2 linked regions of the Sinorhizobium fredii NGR234 genome follow. The protein of the gene in region 1 interacts with the protein of each later gene in a pairwise test. Links are inferred from orthologs where the notes say so. Each region holds a gene or a part of one and is shown on either strand. Other genes may lie near its edges. The genes, in order: lysA and NGR_RS07775.

Region 1 (3,137 bases):
CTGATTGCGCTTCTGACGGTCATGAAGGGCCTGCCGCTCGCCTACTCCAAGGACATGCAGGAAGACAAGGAACAGGTCTTCGACGCCGCCGAAAGCCTCGAATTGGCGATCGCGGCAATGACCGGCATGGTGCGCGATATGACCGTGCGCGCCGACCGGATGAAGGCCGCCGCCGGCTCCGGCTACTCGACCGCCACGGACCTTGCCGACTGGCTGGTGCGCGAGGCGGGCCTCCCGTTCCGCGACGCCCATCACGTCACCGGTCGCGCCGTGGCACTCGCCGAACAGAAGGGCTGCGACCTGGCCGATCTCTCGCTTGCCGACCTGCAGGCGATCAATCCCGCCATCACCGACAAGGTCTTCGACGTGCTGACCGTCGAAGCGTCGGTCGCGAGCCGCACCAGTTTCGGCGGCACGGCACCAGCCGAAGTGCGCAAGCAGATCGCCTGGTGGCGGGCACGCAATTGATGGTTTCGCTTCCGCCGGCGCGCCCCTCATCCCGCTGCCGCGACCTTCTCCCCGCAGGCGGGGAGAAGGGGGATGCCGCGCCGGCTCAAGTCCCCTCTCCCCGCCTGCGGGGAGAGGGCTAGGGTGAGGGGCAGCGATATGCGTGAAAACGTATAGATCTGCTCACACAAACAGGGTGCACAAGGCATTGAAAAACCGATAAGAGATCGCTCTATCTAGGAACAATCGGCTTCAACTTCGGCGAGGAAATGACGATGACATTGACGAAGGCGGCCCGGCTTGCGCTGCTGCTGGCGATTCCGGGCCTGGTGCTCACCGGTTGCGGGCGCAAGGGCGACCTCGACCGGCCGGGCGCCACGACCTCGATCAACACGAAAGCGCCCGCCGGGACCGCCGAACCGAAGGAGACGGTCGAGGACCGCCCCTTCCTGCTTGATCCCCTCCTCTGAGCGAGCGACACCCCGTGAACCATTTCGACTATCGCGACGGAATCCTCTACGCCGAAGACGTGCCCGTTACGGATATCGCCCGCGCCGTCGGCACGCCGTTCTACTGCTATTCCACTGCCACGCTCGAGCGCCACTATCGGGTCTTCGCGCAAGCCTTCGCCGATGTCGATGCGATGGTCTGTTACGCGATGAAGGCCAATTCCAATCAGGCCGTCCTGAAGACCCTCGGCCGGCTCGGCGCCGGCATCGACGTGGTCTCCGAAGGTGAGTTGCGTCGCGCTCTTGCCGCCGGCATTCCTGCCGAGCGGATCATGTTTTCCGGCGTCGGCAAGACCCCGCGTGAAATGGATCTGGGGCTGGAAGCCGGCATCTATTGCTTCAACGTCGAGTCCGAGCCGGAGCTGGAAATCCTCAACCAGCGGGCCGTGCGCGCCGGCAAGCAGGCGCATGTTTCCTTCCGCATCAATCCGGACGTCGACGCCCGCACCCATGCGAAGATCTCGACCGGCAAGAAGGAAAACAAGTTTGGTATTTCCTGGGAGCGGGCGCGGGCCGTCTATGCCCATGCGGCGACGCTCCCGGGTATCAAGGTGACCGGCATCGACATGCATATCGGCAGCCAGATCACCGAGCTGCAGCCCTTCGATGACGCCTTCAAGCTGTTGCGCGAACTGGTCGATACGCTGCGCTCCGATGGCCACGCCATCGACCATGTCGATATCGGCGGCGGCCTCGGCATTCCCTATCGGGAAGACAACAATCCGCCGCCGCTCCCCGATGCCTATGCCGATATCGTCAAGAACCAGCTCAAGGGCCTCGACTGCAAGATCGTCACCGAACCGGGGCGTCTGATCGTCGGCAACGCCGGCATTCTCGTCACCGAAGTGATCTATGTGAAGGATGGCGGCGAAAAGACCTTCGTCATCGTCGACGGGGCGATGAACGACCTGATCCGGCCGACCCTCTACGAGGCCTATCACGAGATCAGGCCGGTGAAGATTTCCGCCGCCAACGCGCCGCGCATCAAGGCCGACGTGGTGGGTCCTGTCTGCGAGACGGGCGACTATCTGGCGCTCGACCGGGAAATGGCAATGCCCAAGCCGGGCGACCTTTTCGCGATCGGCTCGGCAGGCGCTTACGGCGCGGTCCAAGCCGGCACCTATAACAGCCGACTTTTGGTGCCCGAGGTTCTTGTCAAGGGCGATCGTTTCCACGTGATCCGCCCGCGCAAGGACTACGATGCCCTGATCGACCTCGACTCGGTGCCGGACTGGCTTGACTGAGTTCGACGCGGCTGCGCTCGAAACGGCGCCCTTCCTGGCGATCACGTTTTGTTTTGCGTGTCGCCCTCGCCTTCGCCACAAAGGATGTTATCCTGACCTTTGACCGCCAAACGGCTGAGGGGACTGGCGGTCAAAGGAATGGAAAGGGAATATGGGCGGATGACGCTTTTCCGGCAGGATGAAACGCCACGACCGAGGTCATTCGCCAGGATGCTGGCGACGAAGCGGTTCCTGGCACGCCTGATCCTGCTGGCCGAGCAGCTCCTGCCCCGTGCGCTCGCACCCGCTTCGCTCGGTCTCCTGTTCCTCTCCGCCGGCTGGCTCGGCTTTTTCCGTGCGGCACCATTCTGGCTGCATGTCGTCGTTCTGCTCGCCTTTGTCGCCGGGCTTTTCCTGACGCTCCTGCCTCTTACCCGCGTTCGTTGGCCGGAGATCGCCGAAGCCGACAGGATGCTCGAAGACCGCAACCAGCTGCCCCACCAGGCGATCCGCGTGCAGGACGACGCGCCGGCAACCGAGGGGGCCGTCGGCGCGGCGCTCTGGCGTGAGCACCAGACGCGCATGGCGCGTCTCGTCCACGGTCTCGACACCGGTCTACCGCGGCCCGACGTGGCGCGACACGATCCTCTGGCGCTGAGGGCCGTACCGATACTGCTTGCCTGCGTCGCCTTCGCCTATTCCTATTCGAATCGCGCCGGTCTGGTGTCCGACGCGTTTCGACTGCCCGAGCGCCAGATCGCCGCTCCCGACATCCGCATCGACGCCTGGGTGACTCCGCCGGCCTATACCGGCCGCGCACCGATTTTCCTGACCGGCCGGGAGGATATGACAGCCTCCGACCGGCAGGCCGCAATCACCATACCGCAGTTCAGCGACGTCACCGTTCGCATAACAGGCGCCGGCCAGGAGACGCAGGTCAGCTACGCTGACACGGGCA
Region 2 (3,130 bases), on another replicon or contig:
AATCCAAAAGCCGGCATCTGTCGCCAGCCGGGGTCTTCATTCGTATCAGGCTTGATCGTCCAACGGACGATGCGCTGTCGGCTTGCGCGGAAGTTCGAGAGTAATGGCGAGACCGCCTGCGTCCGGCAGCGATGCGTAGACCCGCCCGCCATGGCGCTCGACGGCCTGCCGGGCGATCGCCAGGCCGAGACCGTATCCGCCGCGTGGGACCGCATCGTTGCCGCGGGAGAACGGCTGGAAGATACGCTCAAGTTCGTCTCGCATCATGCCCGGTCCCCGATCTGTGACGCGGATCCTGAGAAGGTCGACCGTCGTTTCGCAAAGCACCGATATTTGCGAATGCTCGGCCGTGTACTTGACGGCATTGCGGACGACGTTTTCAAGCGCCCTGTAGATCAACTCGCCTTCGACCTCGGCGAGGAAGGCACCGTTGACACTCGTGGTGATCGAAACGTCCCGCGCCTGGGCTTCGAACGCCGCATCGCCGAGGATTTCGTTCAGGAGGTCGACGACGTCCAAAGTCTGCGTTGTCGGCGGCAGGCCGGACCTGGCCGTCAGCCTGGCCAGCGTCAGGACCTCCCCCACCAGTGTATCCAGCCGCTCGACTTCCCGGTCGATGCGGTCCAGCATGGCATCGAGCTTTGCCGGACTCTGCCGGAGGACGCCGACGACTGCCTGCAGACGGGATAACGGCGATCGCAGTTCATGTGAAACGTCGTGGAAGAGCCGCTGCTGTGCATCCTGAAGCTCCTTGAGCCGCGCGGCACTGGAATCGAAATCATGAGCAAGCGCGGTGACCTCGTCCCTGCGCCCAGCCATCTTGTCGCCGATACGGACATCGAAGCGACCGTGGGCGAGTGCACTCAAGCCGTCGCGCAGATGTACGACGGGACGAATGAGATACCGCGCGAGTGCTGCCGCGGATATCGTGCTCGAGACGAATATGGCGATCCACGGCATCAACAGGGCGAGGTAGTCGAGAATGCCGCTCGCCCCTTCGGAAACGGAGATCGTGTAGCAAATTCCGTCTTTCACGATGGATCTTACCTCTGCCCTGCCCTCGTCCGCACAAGCCCCGGATGCCGTGGTCTTCGATATCGTCAGGCCGAGCGGTAGCGTTTCCTCGCTGACGCGGACGAACCGCGCGGCGGCATCCCCGCCATTCCTCGTCAGCACGTTCGCGGTCAGGTTCAGAATGACCGTTTGCTCCCGGTGTTCCTGTTCACGCGCGGGAGGCGGGATCTCAAAGATGTTGATCATGAGGATGATGACCGCGACCGTTGTCGCGAGCGTCAGCCAGATTGTCGCGAAAAACTTCCAGAAGAGCCGGGGCATGGTCAGTCCAGCAGAAGTTGATAGCCCTGGCCGCGGACGGACTGGATCCAGGACTGTCCATCCTCTCTGAGCCCGAGCTTCTGGCGAACGCTGCTGATATGGACGTCGATGCGGCGATCGAAGGGTGTCAGCGGTTTCCCGAAGGCCCGCTTCGAGATGTCCTGCTTCGACACCAGTTGGCCGGCATTGCGGGCGAGAACCTCGAGCAGGCTGAACTCCGTGCCGGTAAGTTCCAAAGGCTCTCCGAGCCATTCGGCGGTTCTGTTGCCGGGATGCATGACGAGCCGGCCGGCTTTCAGCGTATCGGTGGAGGTACCGACCACAGACTGACTTGCCCGACGAAGGATTGCCCGGAGCCTCGCGGCGAGCTCTCCCGGCGAACAGGGCTTCGGCACGTAGTCGTCGGCGCCGAGATTGAGGCCCGATATCCGATCGACATCATCGCCTCGCGCTGTGAGCATCAACACCGGGACCTGGCTCAGTTTTCTGATCCTCTGCAGCACCTCGATCCCGTTCATTCGAGGCATCATGATATCGAGCACGATGATATCTACAGAGTTGCCGGCGGCGGCAGCGATGGCCGCGCGACCGTCCGTGTCGGTCGCCACATCATATCCTTCTTCGGCCAGGTATTCCTGCAGAAGCGTTGTCAGTTCGACGTCGTCGTCGATGAGGAGAACCTTGTTCATCTGCTTTCGTCCGTCATTCATCTCAGCCACCCATACAGCACAAACGCGCGCGGACGACGGGATTTTACCCAGCTTAACACTAACTTGACCGCACTTAACGTTCGTCCGGCTACTCGTGGAGCACGGCGACGTCGGTCGTGGGCCTGGGAACGGTCCGCCCTGCCGTTCGCGCTATCGATCGAATGAACCGTCCGTCGAGCTGGCGCAAATAAGGGGAGAGCGCCGAAGCCGTGGAATATGAGGAACGCCGTTGAGAAGATCGTTTATCCCACTCGCCACCGCCCTTGTCGGGGCGGTGCTCCTGCTTCCCTTTCGTAGCGCCATTGCGGATCAGCCCGCCGCGCCCGCCCTCACCGTCTCGCTGGTGGCGCCGGCGCAACGGGAGTGGCCGGAAACGGTTCCCGCAAGCGGCTGGCTGAAACCATGGCAGGAAGCGATCATCGCCTCCGAAACGAGCGGTCTTCGTATAACCGACGTTCTGGTCGATGTCGGATCCGTTGTGAGAAAGGGGCAGACGCTGGTCCGGCTTTCACAGGACAGCGTGGTGGCGGACCTTCGAAAGCAGGCGGCGGCCGTCGAGACCGCCAAGGCAAATCTGGCCAAGGCCAAGGCCGATGCAGACCGAGCCCGGCAGCTTCGTCCTTCGGGCGCTCTTTCCGCTCAGAACATCACCGAACGGCTGACCGATGAGCAGACGGCAAAGGCAAGCCTTGAATCGGAAGAAGCGGCGCTCGAAAGTCAGAACATCAAGCTCGCCCAGACGACGATCACGGCCGTCGACGACGGCCTCATAACGTCGCGCTCGGCCGAGCTTGGCGCGGTCGTCTCCTCCGGCACCGAGCTGTTCCGCCTCATCCGTCAGCAGCGTATCGAATGGCAGGCCGAAGTTTCGGCACGCTACCTTTCGCGCATCTCGGAGGGGCTGAGCGTCGAGATCAACGGACCGGAAGATCGCCCGATCAAGGGCAAAGTGAGGCTCGTCGGACCTTCCGTCAGCACGGGTACCGGCCGCGCGATCGTCTACGTCGCGCTTCCCGCCGACGTCCATCCGACCGTCGGCCTCTATGTCACTGGCAGCATCGAACTTGACACCACCCCGGCGCTCA

Evidence for each region.
Region 2: the proteins of lysA (region 1) and NGR_RS07775 interact in binary tests that used the Escherichia coli proteins (3 or more experiments, as listed by UniProt). The link is inferred for Sinorhizobium fredii NGR234 from one-to-one orthologs.

The regions. Positions count from the first base shown.
Region 1 is NC_012587.1:2,807,711-2,810,847, forward strand. Bases 249-3,065 are described here. They hold lysA (diaminopimelate decarboxylase), read left to right. Parts: upstream 249-931; coding sequence 932-2,200; downstream 2,201-3,065. Other genes in these bases: argH (argininosuccinate lyase), read left to right, coding at 249-468; lptM (LPS translocon maturation chaperone LptM), read left to right, coding at 723-917; NGR_RS24635 (TIGR02302 family protein), read left to right, coding at 2,360-3,065. Outside these bases: more of argH, read left to right, coding at 1-248; more of NGR_RS24635, read left to right, coding at 3,066-3,137. UniProt on the Escherichia coli protein: Specifically catalyzes the decarboxylation of meso-diaminopimelate (meso-DAP) to L-lysine. Is not active against the DD- or LL-isomers of diaminopimelate.
Region 2 is NC_012586.1:1,641,577-1,644,706, forward strand. Bases 182-2,991 are described here. They hold NGR_RS07775 (response regulator), read right to left. Parts: upstream 2,025-2,991; coding sequence 1,338-2,024; downstream 182-1,337. Other genes in these bases: NGR_RS07770 (HAMP domain-containing sensor histidine kinase), read right to left, coding at 182-1,335; NGR_RS07780 (efflux RND transporter periplasmic adaptor subunit), read left to right, coding at 2,275-2,991. Outside these bases: more of NGR_RS07770, read right to left, coding at 46-181; more of NGR_RS07780, read left to right, coding at 2,992-3,130. UniProt on the Escherichia coli protein: Response regulator member of the two-component regulatory system CpxA/CpxR which responds to envelope stress response by activating expression of downstream genes including cpxP, degP, dsbA and ppiA.